2 regions of the Allobosea sp. FG18 genome follow, and region 1 is predicted to be linked to the other one. Evidence: predicted binding sites of a transcription regulator. Region 1 holds the regulator's gene; the other holds the start of a gene.

What was found. Region 1 encodes LexA, which represses DNA repair genes until DNA is damaged. Its sites were predicted from a motif close to TGTTCNNNNTGTGTTCNG; they were not measured.
Region 2: a site for LexA is predicted at 1,800-1,817, ahead of ACODTJ_RS05360 (ATP-dependent helicase). Genes of this name have one in related genera too.

Annotation. Positions count from the first base shown of each region.
Region 1 is NZ_JBMDKB010000004.1:47,492-55,175, reverse strand. Features, by position in the region: gene ACODTJ_RS06090 (ComEC/Rec2 family competence protein) at 1-2,049, shown strand, start outside; gene lexA (transcriptional repressor LexA) at 2,043-2,756, opposite strand; gene ACODTJ_RS06080 (molybdopterin molybdotransferase MoeA) at 3,014-4,225, opposite strand; gene moaC (cyclic pyranopterin monophosphate synthase MoaC) at 4,225-4,707, opposite strand; gene trpC (indole-3-glycerol phosphate synthase TrpC) at 4,704-5,510, opposite strand; gene trpD (anthranilate phosphoribosyltransferase) at 5,518-6,531, opposite strand; gene ACODTJ_RS06060 (anthranilate synthase component II) at 6,547-7,164, opposite strand; gene ACODTJ_RS06055 (helicase HerA domain-containing protein) at 7,369-7,684, opposite strand, start outside.
Region 2 is NZ_JBMDKB010000003.1:266,469-274,152, forward strand. Features, by position in the region: gene ACODTJ_RS05360 (ATP-dependent helicase) at 1-1,785, opposite strand, end outside; gene ACODTJ_RS05365 (acyl-CoA dehydrogenase family protein) at 2,013-3,662, shown strand; gene msrB (peptide-methionine (R)-S-oxide reductase MsrB) at 3,778-4,206, opposite strand; gene ACODTJ_RS05375 (BtaA family protein) at 4,446-5,669, shown strand; gene ACODTJ_RS05380 (class I SAM-dependent methyltransferase) at 5,708-6,343, shown strand; gene ACODTJ_RS05385 (potassium channel family protein) at 6,365-7,174, shown strand; gene ACODTJ_RS05390 (thioesterase family protein) at 7,187-7,684, opposite strand, start outside.

The DNA of each region.
Region 1 (7,684 bases):
CCGGCATTATGGGCGCCGCTGCTCGGCTTAGGCTTGAGCAGCGCGGCGGCCTTCGCCCTGCGGAGGCGCCCTCTCGCGTCGATGACCTGCCTCGCGGCGGCGGCGGCCTTTCTGGGCTTCGTTGCCGGCGTCTGGCGCACGGACGATATCAAGGCGCCGATGCTGGAGCGGCCGCGCATCGGCGAATTGACCGGCTTCGTCGAGAGCGTCGAGGCGCGCGACAGCGGCGCGCGGCTCGTCATACTGGTGACCGATCTCGCCAATGTGCCGGTGGACCAGCGGCCGAAGCGGGTCCGCGTCAATATCCGGCAGGGCTCCGTCGCACCGGGGGACCACATCGTCGCAACCGCGCGCCTGCTGCCACCTCCGGGACCGGCGCGAGCCGGCGGCTACGATTTCGGCCGCGACGCCTTCTTTCGCGGGATCGGCGCCGTCGGCAGCATCTCCGGCAAGATCGCGCTGGCAGCACCGCCATATCCGCTGCCGGCGCGCCTCGCGCTCGACGTGACGATCGACCGCGCCCGCAATGCCCTGACCAAACGCATCGCCGAGGTCGGGGGCGGGCAGGGCGGGGCGGTTGCCGCCGCGCTCGTCACCGGCAAGCGCGGCCTGATCACCGAGGCCACCAATAACGACCTGCGTGCCGCCGGTATCTATCACATCGTCTCGATCTCCGGCCTGCACATGGTGCTCGCCGCCGGCACGATCTTCTGGCTGGTGCGCGCGCTGCTGGCCCTGTCGCAGACGGTGGCGCTGCACTGGCCGGTCAAGAAACTCGCCGCTGTGGCGGCCATGCTGGGCGCGACCGCCTATTGCATCTTCTCGGGCAGCGATGTCGCGACCGAACGCTCGCTGATCATGACGCTGGTCATGCTCGGCGCGATCCTGGTCGATCGCGCGGCGCTCAGCATGCGCAACCTCGCGCTCGCCGCCATGATCGTGCTGCTGCGCGAGCCGGAAGCGCTGCTCGGGCCGAGCTTCCAGATGTCCTTCGGCGCGGTCGCGGCGCTGATCGCCTTCGCCGAGCGCTGGGAGCGGAGAGATCGCAGCGAGCCGCCGTCGGCATTGCCTTGGCCGCTCGGGCCAATCTGGACGGCGGCGCTCGGCATCCTCGTCACCACCATGCTGGCGACCGCCGCGACCGCCCCCTTCGGCGCCTATCACTTCCAGACCTTCAACCCGTTTGGGCTGCTCGGCAACGCCATGGCGCTGCCCTTCGTCTCGCTTTTCGTCATGCCGGCAGCGGTGTTCGGCGTGCTAGCCTATCCGTTCGGGCTGGACTGGCCGGCCTGGGCCTTGATGGGGCTTGCCTCCGATGTCGTGCTTAAGGTCGCGCACTGGGTCGCGACCATCGACCATTCCACCGTGACGGTCGCAGCCTTCGGCCCGGTCGTGCTGGCCTGTTTCGCGATGGCTTTACTCTGGCTGACGCTCTGGACCACGGCCTGGCGCTGGCTGGCGGCCGTGCCGCTCATCCTCGGGGTCGCCATTGCCGGCAAGCCGGAGCGGCCGGAGATCCTGATCGAGCGCGACGGTTCCGGGCTTGCCGTGCGCGGTCCCGATGGACGCCTCGCCATCGCCGGCAAGCCCAGTCGCTTCGTCCTGCAGCAATGGCTCGCTGCTGATGGCGACAGCCGCTCGCCGGATGATCCGACATTGCGCACCGGCGTCACCTGCGACCGGCTGGCTTGCGTCGCGCAGACGACCGACAAGCGCACGATCTCGTACACGCGCGAGCGTCTCGCGATCATCGAGGATTGCCTGCGCGCCGATCTCGTCGTCACCGCCATTCCCTGGAGCGGGGCCTGCAAGGCCAGACTGGTCGAGCGGATGGCGCTATCACGCGACGGCGCGACCTCGCTCTACCGGACGGCGACCGGGTGGAACAGCCGAACCTCGGAGCCGACCGCAGCCGACCGTCCATGGACCCGCCGGCGCGAGCCTCGCCCTGCAGAGGTGGCAACCCGGCCGGTTGGTCAGCCCGCAACGGTGCAGCCTGCATCAGCCTCCGACAGTGAGGTCGACGCCGATGTCGAGCGCCTTCAGTAGCGTCGCATCAGATTGACGAGGCGGCCCTGGATCTTGACCCGGTCGGGGCCGAGCACGCGGGTCTCATAGGCCGGATTCGCCGCTTCGAGCGCGATCGAGGAGCCACGCTTGCGCAGGCGCTTCAGCGTCGCCTCCTCGTCGTCGATCAGCGCGACGACGATATCGCCGGTATTGGCGGTGTCCTGCTTGCGGATGACGACGGTATCGCCGTCGAGAATGCCGGCTTCCACCATCGAGTCGCCACGCACTTCGAGCGCGTAATGCTCGCCGGAGCCGAGCATGTCCGGCGGCAGCGAGACGGTGTGACTGCGGCTCTGGATCGCCGAGATCGGGGTGCCCGCTGCGATGCGGCCCATGACGGGAATGGCGATGGAATGCCGGCTGTCGTCCTCGACCGCTGCTGGCCGGGGCTTGGCGACGCTCGGCTGGGCGCCGAGACCGCCCTGCACGACGGCCGGGCTGAAGCGGGGTCGCGGCTGCGGGGCGCCGAACCCGTCCGGCATCTTGATGACTTCGAGCGCGCGGGCCCGATTTGGCAGGCGGCGGATGAAGCCGCGCTCCTCCAGCGCCATGATGAGACGATGGATGCCGGATTTCGAGCGCAGGTCGAGCGCGTCCTTCATTTCGTCGAAGGAGGGCGGCACGCCACTTTCGCGCAAGCGTTCCTGGATGAAGCGCAGGAGTTCGTGTTGCTTGCGTGTCAGCATGGTCGCCGCCAGCCCCTCAAAGCGCAGATTCGAAACAAAGCACGAACACCATACGCGTTCTGCTTGTGTTCCGCAAGCTGCTATGCCTTCGCGGAAGCGTGAGATAGCCGTATGGAAAACGCGCCGTCATTCCGGACAAGCCGCGTCAGCGGCGCCGATCCGGAATCCATCATGGAGCGCGGCGTTCTACGATGGATTCCGGGTCTGCGCTTCGCTTGCCCGGAATGACGTCGCGGGGGCAATAAAGAGCGCGCGCTCTACCGCAACGGCAGGATACGGCAGGAATCGCCCTTCTTCGCGGCAGCGGCATGGGCAGGCCGAATCGTCAGGGCCTGCGCCCGCGCGAGCGTACCAAGCATCGAGGAATCCTGCCGGTCGAAGGGCGTCGCGACCCAGCCTTCCGGCGTCAGCGTGAGCTCCGAGCGCAGATAGTCCTCGCGCTCGTCATTGCCGGGCATGTCGCGGCCGAGGATGGCGGGAATGCTGCGGTCGCGATCGGCATCGGCAATGCCGAGCAGCGCCTCGATCAAGGGCAGCACGAAGAGATGGCCGCAAACGATCGAGGAGACCGGATTGCCCGGCAGCCCGACCACGACCATCCGGCCGAGCCGCCCGGTCATCATCGGCTTGCCCGGCCGCATCGCGATCTTCCAGAATCCGAGCGTCATGCCGGCCCGCGTCAGCGCTTCCTGCACGAGATCGTGCGCGCCGACCGAGGCGCCGCCGAGCGTGATCAGCACATCGGCATCGGCTGCGCGCGCCCTTGCGATCTTCGCGGCGAGATCGGCATGGTCGTCGCGGGCGATGCCAAGGTCGAGCACGGTGCCGCCGGCCTTCTCGACGAGAGCGGCGAGCGAAAACGAGTTCGAGGCGACGATCTGGTCGCGGCCGACCGGCTCGCCCGGCGCCACCAACTCGTCGCCCGTGGCGAGAATCGCGACGCGCGGCTTCCGCCGGACCGGCAAAGTCGGATGCCCCATCGCGGCGGCGAGGCCGAGTGCCGCACTGTCGAGCACGCGACCGGCCGACAGCAAAACGTCGCCCTCGTGGAAGTCGAGCCCCGCCGCGCGCAGGAATTTGCCCTTGGCAGGCGGCACGCGGACGCGAATGACAGGGCTGTCGACGCCATCGGCATCTTCCTGCATCAGGATCGTGTCGGCGCCGTCAGGCATCGGCGCGCCCGTGAAGATGCGCACGGCTTGTCCCGGGCCGACCGCTCCCTCATAGGCCCGGCCGGCGGCGGATTCGCCGATCACCGAGAGCGAGACGCCTTCCGCCATCTCGTCGCCACGCACGGCATAGCCGTCCATGGCCGAATTGGCGAAGGGCGGCTGGGTCCTGAGCGCCTTGACCTCGCCGGCGAGCACCCGCCAGGCGCATTGCGCCAATGGCAGGGTTTCCGCTCCCGTCGGCTCCGGAATGCTGTCGAGCAGCGCCTTGCGCGCGACGGGGACCGGAGTGAGCGCCATCAGCTAGCATTCGCCTCGTAATCGCCCGACTGGCCGCCAGACTTGTGCAGCAGCCGGATGTTCTCGATCCGCATCGCCCGGTCGACGGCCTTGACCATGTCGTAGACGGTAAGACAGGCGACGGAGACGGCGGTCAGCGCCTCCATCTCGACGCCGGTCTGGCCCTTCATCTTGACCTCGGCGCGCACGCGCACGCCCGGCAGGGCCTCGTCGATCGCGAGGTCGACGGCGATCTTGCTGAGCAGCAGCGGGTGGCAGAGCGGGATCAGTTCATGCGTGCGCTTCGCCGCCATGATGCCGGCGAGGCGTGCGGTGCCGAGCACGTCGCCCTTCTTGGCGTTGCCGTCGCGCACGATCGCGATCGTCTCCGGCGCCATGACGACCTGGCCTTCGGCGATCGCCATGCGGGTCGTCTCGGCCTTGCCGCCGACATCGACCATATGCGCCTGGCCTTGCGCGTCGAGATGGCTGAGCCGGCTCACGCCGCGACGGCCTTGCCGGTCAGCAGCGCCTGCGTTGCGGCGGTGACGTCGGCCTGTCGCATCAGGCTTTCGCCGACGAGGAAGCTGTTGACGCCGATCCGGTTGAGCCGGGCAATGTCGGCATGCGTGAAGATGCCGCTCTCGCTGATGACGATACGGTCGGCCGGCACGCGCGGCGCCAGCCGCTCGGTCACGGCGAGATCGACATTGAAGCTGCGCAGATCGCGGTTGTTGATGCCGAGCATCCGGCTTTCGAGCTTGAGCGCCCGGTCGAGCTCGGCATCGTCATGGACCTCGACGAGGACGTCCATGCCGAGCTCGCGCGCGGTCTCGTTCAGGGCGCTCGCGGTAGCGTCGTCGACACTGGCCATGATGATCAGGATGCAGTCGGCGCCCCAGGCGCGGGCCTCGTAGACCTGATAGGGCTCGTAGAGGAAATCCTTGCGCAAGGCCGGCAGGCCGGCGGCCTCGCGCGCCGCGGTCAGGAATTCCGGCTGGCCCTGGAAGGATGGCGCGTCGGTCAGGACGGAGAGGCAGGCCGCGCCGCCGGCCGCATAGGCGCGGGCGAGCGAAGGCGGGTCGAAATCGGCCCGGATCAGGCCCTTGGACGGGCTCGCCTTCTTGATTTCGGCGATCAGCGCGGGCGTCCCCAGTGCGAGCTTGCCTGCCAGCGCATCGGCGAAGCCGCGCGGCTTGGAGGCGGCGCGCGCCCGGCGTTCGATTTCGGCCTGCGGGACGGCGGCTTTCGCAGCCGCGATCTCCTGGCGCTTATAGGCTTCGATCTTCGCGAGGATATCGGTCATGCCGGCCTCACGCGTTCGAGGCTTTGACGAGCGCGGCGAGCGTCGCCTTGGCCTTGCCGGAATCGAGCGCGGCCGTCGCCTGGGCGAAGCCGTCCTTCAGGTCCGTCGCCTTGCCGGCGACGAGCAGCGCCGCTGCCGCATTGAAAGCGGCGATATCGCGGAAGCCGGTCTTGTCGCCTGCGAGCACGGCGTTGAGCGCCGCCGCATTCTCCTCCGGCGTGCCGCCGCGCAGAACTTCGGGCTTGGCGGGCTCAAGGCCGACATCGGCCGGGCTGATCGAAAAACTCTCGATCTTGCCGTTCTCCAGCGAGACGACACGGGTCGGCCCCGTCGTGGTGATCTCGTCGAGCCCGTCCGAGCCGTGCACGGCCCAGACGCGGGTCGACCCCAGGGAAGCGAGCACCTTGACCATTGGCTCCAGCCAGGTCTCGGAGAAGGCGCCGATGAGCTGGCGCTTGACGCCGGCCGGGTTGGAGAGCGGGCCGAGCAGGTTGAAGATCGTGCGCGTGCCGAGCTCGGTGCGCACCGGCGCGACATGGCGCATCGAGGCGTGATGCGTCGGCGCGAACATGAAGCCGACGCCGGCCTCGCGGATGCAATGCTCGGTCGCGGCCGGATCGAGCCCGACCTTGACGCCGAGCGCGGTCAGCACGTCCGCCGCGCCGGAGCGCGAGGAGGCCGCGCGGTTGCCATGCTTGGCGACCGGCACGCCGCAGGCGGCGGTGATGATCGAGGCCAGCGTCGAGACATTGTAGGAGCCGGAGGAATCGCCGCCGGTGCCGACGATGTCGATCGCCTCGGGCGGCGCCTTCACCGGCAGCATCTTGCCGCGCATGGCGCCGACGGCACCGGCGATCTCGTCGATCGTCTCGCCGCGCACGCGCAGCGCCATCAGGAAGGCGGCTGATTGGGCGTTCGTCACTTCGCCCGAGAGGATGGTGTCGAAGGCGTCGCGCGCTTCCTCGCGGGAGAGCGTCGCGCCGGTCGCGACCTTGGCGATGAAGGGTTTGAAATCGTCCATGGGAACTCTGCGGAATCAGGCTGAAAGGGTCAGGGCGGAGGCTTCGCGTTCGCTCTGCCATCGCTCCGCGAGATCGAGGAAATTCCGCAGGATCGTCGCGCCATGCTCGGAGGCGATGCTCTCCGGATGGAACTGGACGCCGTGGACCGGCAGCTCCCGGTGCGAGAGCGCCATGATCAGGCCGTCATCGCTCTCCGCCTCGATCTCGAAGACATCCGGGCAGGAGGCGCGCTCGACCACGAGCGAGTGATAGCGCGTCGCCTGCAGCGGGCCGTTGATGCCGCGGAACAGGCCGCGCGCCCGGTGGCGGATCGACGAGACCTTGCCATGCATCGGCAGCGGCGCGCGCACGACATGGCCGCCGAAGGCCTGGCCCATCGCCTGCAGGCCGAGGCAGACGCCGAAGATCGGCTTCTTGCCCGCGCCTTCGCGGATGACGTCCAGACAGATTCCGGCCTCGTTGGGCGTACAGGGGCCGGGCGAGAGCACGATCGCGTCGTGATCGCCGGCAAGCGCTTCCTCGGCGGTGAGCGCGTCGTTACGCCAGACATCGACCTCGGCTCCCAGCCCACCGATGAGATGGACCAGGTTCCAGGTGAAGCTGTCGTAGTTGTCGATCAACAGAACGCGCATGGCCGAACCCGTGAATGCGGGTTGAGGTCATGCACGCTCTGAGGCGGGCTGGTCAAGTTTCGCGGGGGAGAAGGACCCCGCGGAAGCGCTGATACGTCATTGCGAGGAGCGAAGCGACGAAGCAATCCAGGGGGACCGGGTCGAACGCTCCAGCCCAGTCCCCCTGGATTGCTTCGCTACGCTCGCAATGACGGTGGATACGTCTCACCCCCGCACGCTGCGCGGCATGCCGGCCGTGCGCGGCTGGGCCAGTCCCGGCGCGGTCTCGACGCCGAGCGCCGGCAGCGCCAGTGTGCGCTGGCCGCGGAAATCGACATGGCAGACGATCAGCCCGCGCTCCTCGATATAGCTGAGCACGCGCCGCGCGCGGCTCGGCGAAGCGCTGCCATAGACCTCCGCGAGCTCGGCATCGCTGGGGCAGGGGCGGCCTTCGATCGCGGTGCGGGCGATGTAGAGGAACAGCCCTTGCAGGTCTTCCGGCAAGGTGCCTGATGACGCGACGGCGGTCTGCCAGCCTTCG
Region 2 (7,684 bases), on a different contig from region 1:
CAGGCCTTCCTCCCAGCCGGGCAGGAAGACCGTGTCGAATTCCAGCCCCTTGGCGGCGTGCAGCGTCATGATCGAGACGCGCGCCTCGGCCTCGCCGTCCCCGACATCCATGACCAGCGAGACGTGTTCGAGGAAGGCCGGCAGGTCCGGGAATTCGTCGAGCGAGCGGACGAGTTCCTTGAGATTTTCGAGGCGCCCGGCGGCGTCGGCCGAACGGTCCTTCTTCCACATCTCGGTGTACCCGGACTCTTCCAGTACCAGCTCGGCGAGCTCGCCCTGCGGCATGTGCTCGGCGCGCTTCGACCAGCGGCCGAAGGCGTCGACCAGCTCGCGCAAGGCCGTGCGGGCCTTGGGCTTCAACTCGTCGCTCTCGACCGCGGCGCGGGCCGACTGCATCAGCGAGAAGCCGGTGGCGCGGGCGTGGTTATGCAGGAGCTGGACCGTCGCGTCGCCCAGCCCACGCTTGGGCACGTTGACGATGCGCTCGAAGGCGAGATCGTCGGTCGGCGACACCACGCAGCGCAGATAGGCGAGCGCGTCGCGGATTTCGGCACGCTCGTAGAAGCGCGGGCCGCCGATGACGCGATAGGGCACGCCGGCCTGGACGAAGCGCTCTTCGATCTCGCGCATCTGGGCAGAGATGCGCACGAGCACCGCGACCTCGGCGAGATTATATTTCTTGGCCTGCATCGCCTCGATCTCGTCGGAGATCAGGCGGGCTTCCTCCTGGCTGTCCCAGGCGCCGGTGATAGTAACCTTCTCGCCGAGCGCATCCTCGGTGCGCAGCGTCTTGCCGAGGCGGCCTTCGTTACGGGCGATCAGCTTGGAGGCCGTGGCGAGGATATGGCCGGTCGAGCGGTAGTTGCGCTCCAGCCGGATCACGGTCGCGCCGGGAAAATCGTGCTCGAAGCGCAGGATGTTGTCGACCTCGGCGCCACGCCAGCCATAGATCGACTGGTCGTCGTCGCCGACGCAGCAGATGTTGCGGCGGCCCTGAGCCAGAAGGCGCAGCCAGAGATACTGCGCCGTGTTGGTATCCTGGTACTCGTCGACGAGGATGTAGCGGAAGCGGTCGTGATAGGTCTGGAGCACGTCCGGATAGTCGCGGAACAGCGTCAGGCAGTGCAGCAGCAGATCGCCGAAATCGACGGCGTTCAGCGCCTTCAAGCGCTCCTGGTAGGCGGCATAGAGCTTGCCGCCCTTGCCATGGGCGAAGACGGCAGCCTCGCCCGCGGGCACGTCCTTGGGGCTAAGGCCGCGGTTCTTCCAGCTATCGATGAACCCCGCCAGCATCCGGCCGGGCCAGCGCTTCTCGTCGATGTTCTCGGCCTGGATCACCTGCTTCATCAGGCGGATCTGGTCGTCGGTGTCGAGGATGGTGAAGTCGCTGCGCAGGTCGAGCAGTTCGGCATGGCGGCGCAGGAGCTTGGCCGAGATCGAGTGGAAGGTGCCGAGCCAGGGCATGCCCTCGGCGACCGGGCCGACGAGGTGGGCGACGCGCTCCTTCATCTCGCGCGCCGCCTTGTTGGTGAAGGTCACGGCGAGAATCTGCGAGGGATAGGCGCGGCTGGTTGAGATCAGGTGGCCGATGCGGGTGGTCAGCACGCGGGTCTTGCCGGTGCCGGCGCCGGCGAGCACCAGAACCGGGCCGTCCGTCGCCTCGACCGCCTGGCGCTGCTCCGGGTTCAGCCCTGCGAGATAGCCGGCCGCCGGCTGCGCGGCAGCGCGCGCGGCGAGGCCGCCGGGGCGGGGCGAAGGAGCGGAAAAGGGGTCTGCGTCGGACAAGGGTGTGCGCTGCTCGTGCGTGATTCGTTCTGGTGGCAATATAGGGTGACAGGAGCCGAATTGCGCCCCCTTCTCGGAAAGCTTGATGGTGTCATCCCGGGCGTAGCGAAGCGTAGACCCGGGATCCATGCCTGAGCCTTTCCGGTTGGGTTCCGGAATGGATACCGGATCGGCGCCGCTTCGCGGCTTGTCCGGGATGACGGCGGAGAAGGATCGGAGGATTGGCAATGGCGGATCATGCAACCCGGCCCGACTGGGAAGTCGCCAATCAGGTGCCGGTGCTGGCGGATTACGATGCCTTCGCTGCCGATCCGGTACTGCCCGGCATCGCCGCGGCGTTCGGTGCCGATTGGGCGCGCGAGCGCTTGCATGAGGCCGGGCGGACGGTCGGCTCGGCGCGGGTGCAGGAGCTGGCTTATCTCGCCAACCGCTACACGCCCGAGCTGAAGGCCTTCGACCGCTTCGGCAACCGCATCGACGAGATCGCCTTCCATCCCGCCTGGCACGAATTGATGGGGCTCGCCATCGGTCAGGAGACGCATGCGCTGGCCTGGAACCGGCCGGAACCCGGCGCGCAGGTCGCGCGGGCCGCCTTGCAGTATCTCTGGTACGGCGCGGAGAGCGGCATCTGCTGCCCGATCAGCATGACCTATGCCGCCGTGCCGGTGCTGAAGCAGGACACGGCGCTGTGGAGGCAGTGGGGCTCGCTCGTCACTTCGAACCGCTACGATCCGCGGCAGGGGCCGGCGCATCTCAAGACCGGCGCGACCGTCGGCACGGCGATGACCGAGACGCAGGGCGGCTCGGATTTGCGCCAGACCCAGACCTATGCCGAGGACAACCGCGACGGCACTTGGTCGCTGAACGGGCAAAAGTGGTTCTTCTCGGTGCCGCATTCCGACCTGTTCCTGACGCTGGCGCGGACGGCCGAGGGCATCTCCTGCTTCGCCGTGCCGGGCTGGCTGCCGGACGGATCGCGCAACGGCGTCGCGATCCAGCGGCTCAAGGACAAGGTCGGAAATCGTTCGAATGCCTCTTCCGAGGTCGAATTCAGGGGCGCCATCGGCCATCTGGTCGGCGAGCCGGGCAGGGGCATCCGCACAGGCCTATCGATGAACCACAACTCGCGGCTCGACATCGCGGCGGCATCCTCCGGGTTGATGCGGATGGCGGTGTCGCTCGCGGCGCATCATGCGCAGCATCGCCGCGCCTTCCAGAAGGCGCTGATCGACCAGCCGATCATGCAGAACGTGCTGGCGGACCTAGCCATCGAGGCGGAAGCGGCCGTCTGGCTCGCCTTTCGGCTGTTCGCGGCGCTCGACCGGCAGGAGGCGTCCGAAAGCGAGCGGCTGCTGGCGCGGGTCGGGGCGCCGATCGCGAAATACTGGATCACGCGGCGCGCGCCGGCCGTCGTCACCGAGGCGCTGGAATGCCATGGCGGCAACGGCTTCATCGAAGAGAATCCGATGGCGCGGCTCTACAGGGAGGCGCCGCTCAACGCGATCTGGGAAGGCTCGGGCAACGTCATCTGCCTGGACGTGCTGCGATCGCTGGCGCGAGAGGAGGGGGCGGTCGATGTGCTGCGGGGCGAACTGATGGCGGCTGCGGGCGCGGACAGGCGTTACGATGCGGCGCTGAAGCGGCTGGAGGCGGAGTTGCCGGAACTGATGCGCAACGAGGGGCAGGCGCGGCGGTTGACGGAGCGGCTGGCGCTGATGTTGCAGGGCTCGCTGCTGTTGCGGTTCGCGCCGGCTTTTGTGGCGGATGCCTTTATCGCCACGCGGCTTGGCGATGGCTGGTCAGGTCAGTTCGGCGATCTGCCGCTAAGCGTCGATGCGGCGGCATTGGCGCGGCGGGCGGTGCCCGCTGTCTCGTAGGGCGCTTTCGTCATGCTCGCCCTTGTGGCGAGCATCCATGTCTTGAACACGGCCTTCGACGGGGGAAGACGTGGATGGTCGGGACAAGCCCGACCATGACGAAAAGGCAGGTCTGCTAGGCTTCCGGCTCGAACGTCATCGCCTCGCCGTTGATGCAGTAGCGCAGGCCGGTGGGCGGCGGGCCGTCCGGGAAGACATGGCCGAGATGGCCGCCGCAATTGGCGCAATGGACCTCGACGCGGTGCATGCCGAAGCTGCGGTCCTCGGTGGTGCCGACAGCGCCCTCAAGCGGCTGGTCGAAGCTCGGCCAGCCGGTGCCGCTCTCGAATTTCTTGCCTGATCTGAACAGCTTCTGGTCGCAGCCGGCGCAGGAGAAGGTGCCGGCGCGCTTCTCGTAATTCAGCGCGCAGGAGCCCGCCCGCTCGGTGCCGTGGCCGCGCAGGATGCGGTACTGCTCGGGCGTCAGACGCGCGCGCCACTCGGCGTCGGTGAGCTGGAAGGGGAAGTTCTCCTCCTGCTTCTTCTCGGCTCCGAACATGCTCATCAGATCCATTACGATCTCCTTCCTGGCGGGAGCGCCTCATCGGCTTTCGAGCCGCCAATATGGGGCTTCGCGCCCAAGATTTCAGCCCTGCTGATCTCCGGTCGTTTCACGATGCCGTGGCAATCGCGGCAGCATCGTCACCGGACCGTCACGCGACTCCTCTAGCAGCCCGGCCACCCGCAAAGGGAGGAAAACCGGTGACGGAACAGGCGACGCAAACGGCACGCGCGGCCCGCCGCATGACGAGTTCGGGCTTGGGACAGGCCGTCCGGCGCAGCAAGACGCTCTCCAAGGCCGGCATGCTGGAATGGCTGTTTGCCCGCGCCTTCTCGGGGCTGGTCTATCCGCAGATCTGGGAAGACCCGGTCGTCGACATGGCGGCGCTTCAGCTCAAGGCCGGCGACCACGTCGTCGCGATCGCGTCCGGTTCCTGCAACATCCTCTCGTATCTGACGGCGGCGCCGATCCGGGTCAGCGCGGTCGATCTCAATGCCACCCATATCGCGCTTGGGCGGCTCAAACTTGCGGCGCTGGCGCGGATGGAGCGGCAGGAGGATTTCCTGCGCTTCTTCGGCCGGGCGAAGGATGGCGCCAATGTCGCGCTCTACGATCGCGAGATCGCCGATCATCTCGACGCTGTCTCGCGCGGCTACTGGGAGGGGCGGGGGCTGAACGGGCGGCGCCGGATCAATCTCTTCGCTCGGGGATTCCACCGCTACGGCCTGCTCGGCCGGTTCATCGGTACAGGTCATGTTCTGGCGCGATTGCTCGGCGGCAATCCCAAGGCGATGCTGGCGGCCCGCGACCTGGCCGAACAGCGGACGCTCTATGACAGGCATCTCGCGCCGGTCTTCGAACGCAAGCTGGTGCGCTGGCTCGTGCGCCAGCCGGCCTCGCTCTACGGGCTCGGCATTCCGCCGGCGCAGTACAAGGCGCTGGCCGCCGATGGCGATGACGGCATCTTGGGTGCGCTGAAGCTCCGGCTGGAGCGTCTCGCCTGCGATTTCGACCTGAAGGACAACTACTTCGCCCAGCAGGCCTTCGGCCGGCGCTATGGCGACGGGCCGGACGCGGCCTTCCCGCCCTATCTCCAGAAGCAGCATTTCGCGGCGGTGAAGGCGCGCTCGCCGAATGTTTCGTACCGCCAGAGCGCGGTCACTGCCTTCCTCGAAGACCAGCCGGCCGAGAGCTGCGATGCCTATGTGCTGCTCGACGCGCAGGACTGGATGAATGATGCCGATCTCACGGCGCTGTGGTCGCAGATCACACGGACGGCGCGGCCCGGTGCGCGGGTGATCTTCCGCACGGCAGCCGACGAGCGCTTGCTGCCGGGACGAGTGCCGGCCGCGATTCTCGACCAGTGGCATTACGAGGAGGAGAAGAGCCGCGAGCTCTGCCGGCAGGATCGCTCGGCGATCTATGGCGGATTCCACCTTTATGTCCTGAAGGGGCAGGCGCGGTGAGCGCGGCCGAGGCGCCGGCCGGATCGGCCGCCGGATTGATGGACCGGATCTACCGGAACCAGCGCCATATCTACGACGCCAGCCGCAAGTTCTATCTGCTCGGCCGGGACCAGCTCATCGACGGTCTGCAGCCGCCGGCCGGCGGGAGCGTACTGGAGATCGGCTGCGGCACCGGGCGCAATCTGATCCGGATCGCGCAGCGCTATCCGGAGTGCGCCTGCCATGGACTCGACGTCTCCAGCGCGATGCTCGCGACGGCGCAGGGCTCGGTGGCGAAGGCGGGTTTGGAGCAACGGATCTGGCTCGCGCAGGCCGATGCGACCAACTTCGATCCCCAAATCCTGTTCGGCCGCGCCGGCTTCGACCGGATCGTGATCTCCTATGCGCTCTCGATGATCCCGCCCTGGCAGGGCGTCGTCGCCGAGGCGCTGCGCCGGCTTAATCCCGGCGGTTCGCTGCATATCGTCGATTTCGGCGATCAGGCCGGGTTGCCGGCTCCGTTCAAGGCGGTGCTGTTGCGCTGGCTCGCGCTGTTTCATGTCACGCCGCGCGAGGATTTGTCACGTATCGTACTTGCCATGGCCGAAGCGGCCGGGATCGATTGCCGGATCGGCGCGCCCTATCGCGGTTATGCGGTGCATGCGGTGGCGACGCGGCGCCGGCGCGCTCCGTAGCGTCGCACCGGCGGAGCGCCTATGCTGGCGGCGATGGATGCCGCCGACGCCCCGCCCGATCAGAGCCGCTTCGAAGCCCTGCGGAGCCGCCTGCGCCAGCTCTATCACGGCCGTTCGCCGTCGGCGCTGCGCTTCCAGGCGGTGACGACGGTCGTCGATCTCCTGATCATCGCGTTCTTCATCCTGACGCCGTTGCTCAGAGAGAACGCAGCCTTTCTCTGGATCGACTATTCCGTCGCGGTGATCATGATCGCCGAGATCGCGGCGCGGCTGCTCGCCTCGTCCAACATGCTCAGGCTGCTGCGCCAGCCGACCATGCTGCTCGATCTCTTCATCCTGTTGACGCTGCTCGCGCCGCAATGGCTGGAGAATTTCGGCTTCCTGCGCATCCTCAGGCTGTGGTCGCTCTCGCATAAGGGCATCGTCTGGGCGCAGTTCCGCGAAACCCGCTTACGCGAATGGGAAAGCGTCGTCCGCGCGCTGAGCAACATCGCGACCTTCCTCTTTGTGGTCACGGGTTTCGTCTACACCTTCTTCTTCCGGCACGAGGGTGGCTTGGAGAGCTATGTCCAGGCGCTCTATTTCACCGTCGCGACGGTGACCACGACCGGTTTCGGCGACGTGACTCTGCCCGGTGTCGCCGGCAAGCTGACCTCGATCGTGGTCATGATCGTCGGGATCACGCTGTTCGTGCGGCTGGCGCAGGCGCTGTTCCGCCCGAACAAGGTGCTGTTTCCCTGTCCCGAATGCGCCTTGCAGCGGCACGAGCCGGATGCGGTCTATTGCAAGGCCTGCGGGCACAAGCTGAAGATTCCCGACAACGGTCCCTGATACGGCGATCGCTCAGTGCCGGGTTTCGATCGCCGTCTCGGTCTCGCGTTCCTCGGCGGTCTCATCGACCCGGATGGCGGACTTCCTGGGCATGCCGATGATGCGGCCGATCGTGGCCGGGAGGGGCATCATGCTGTGGGCGGCCTTCATCAGGGCAATATTCGCGAGGATGTCGGCCGGGAAGGGCGTGACCTTGCGATGGACCATGTCGACATGCAGCGACAGGTTCTCGCTGGTCGCCGCGAGCCAGCCCTCGTTGGCGTGCCGCATCTCCAGGTAATAATGCAGGCGCTTATCGTCGAAGGCGATGAGCTGCGCGGTGATGCGCACGGTATCGCCCTCGGTCAATTCGCGCTTGTAGAGGATATGGCACTCCGCCGCAAAGGTGGAGGCGTGGCGCGTCTCGACATAGTCGCGGGTGAGGCCGACCAGCGAGAAGACCTCGTCGACCGCGCGGTCGAACAGCACATGGTAATAGGCCATGTTGAGATGGCCGTTATAGTCGATCCA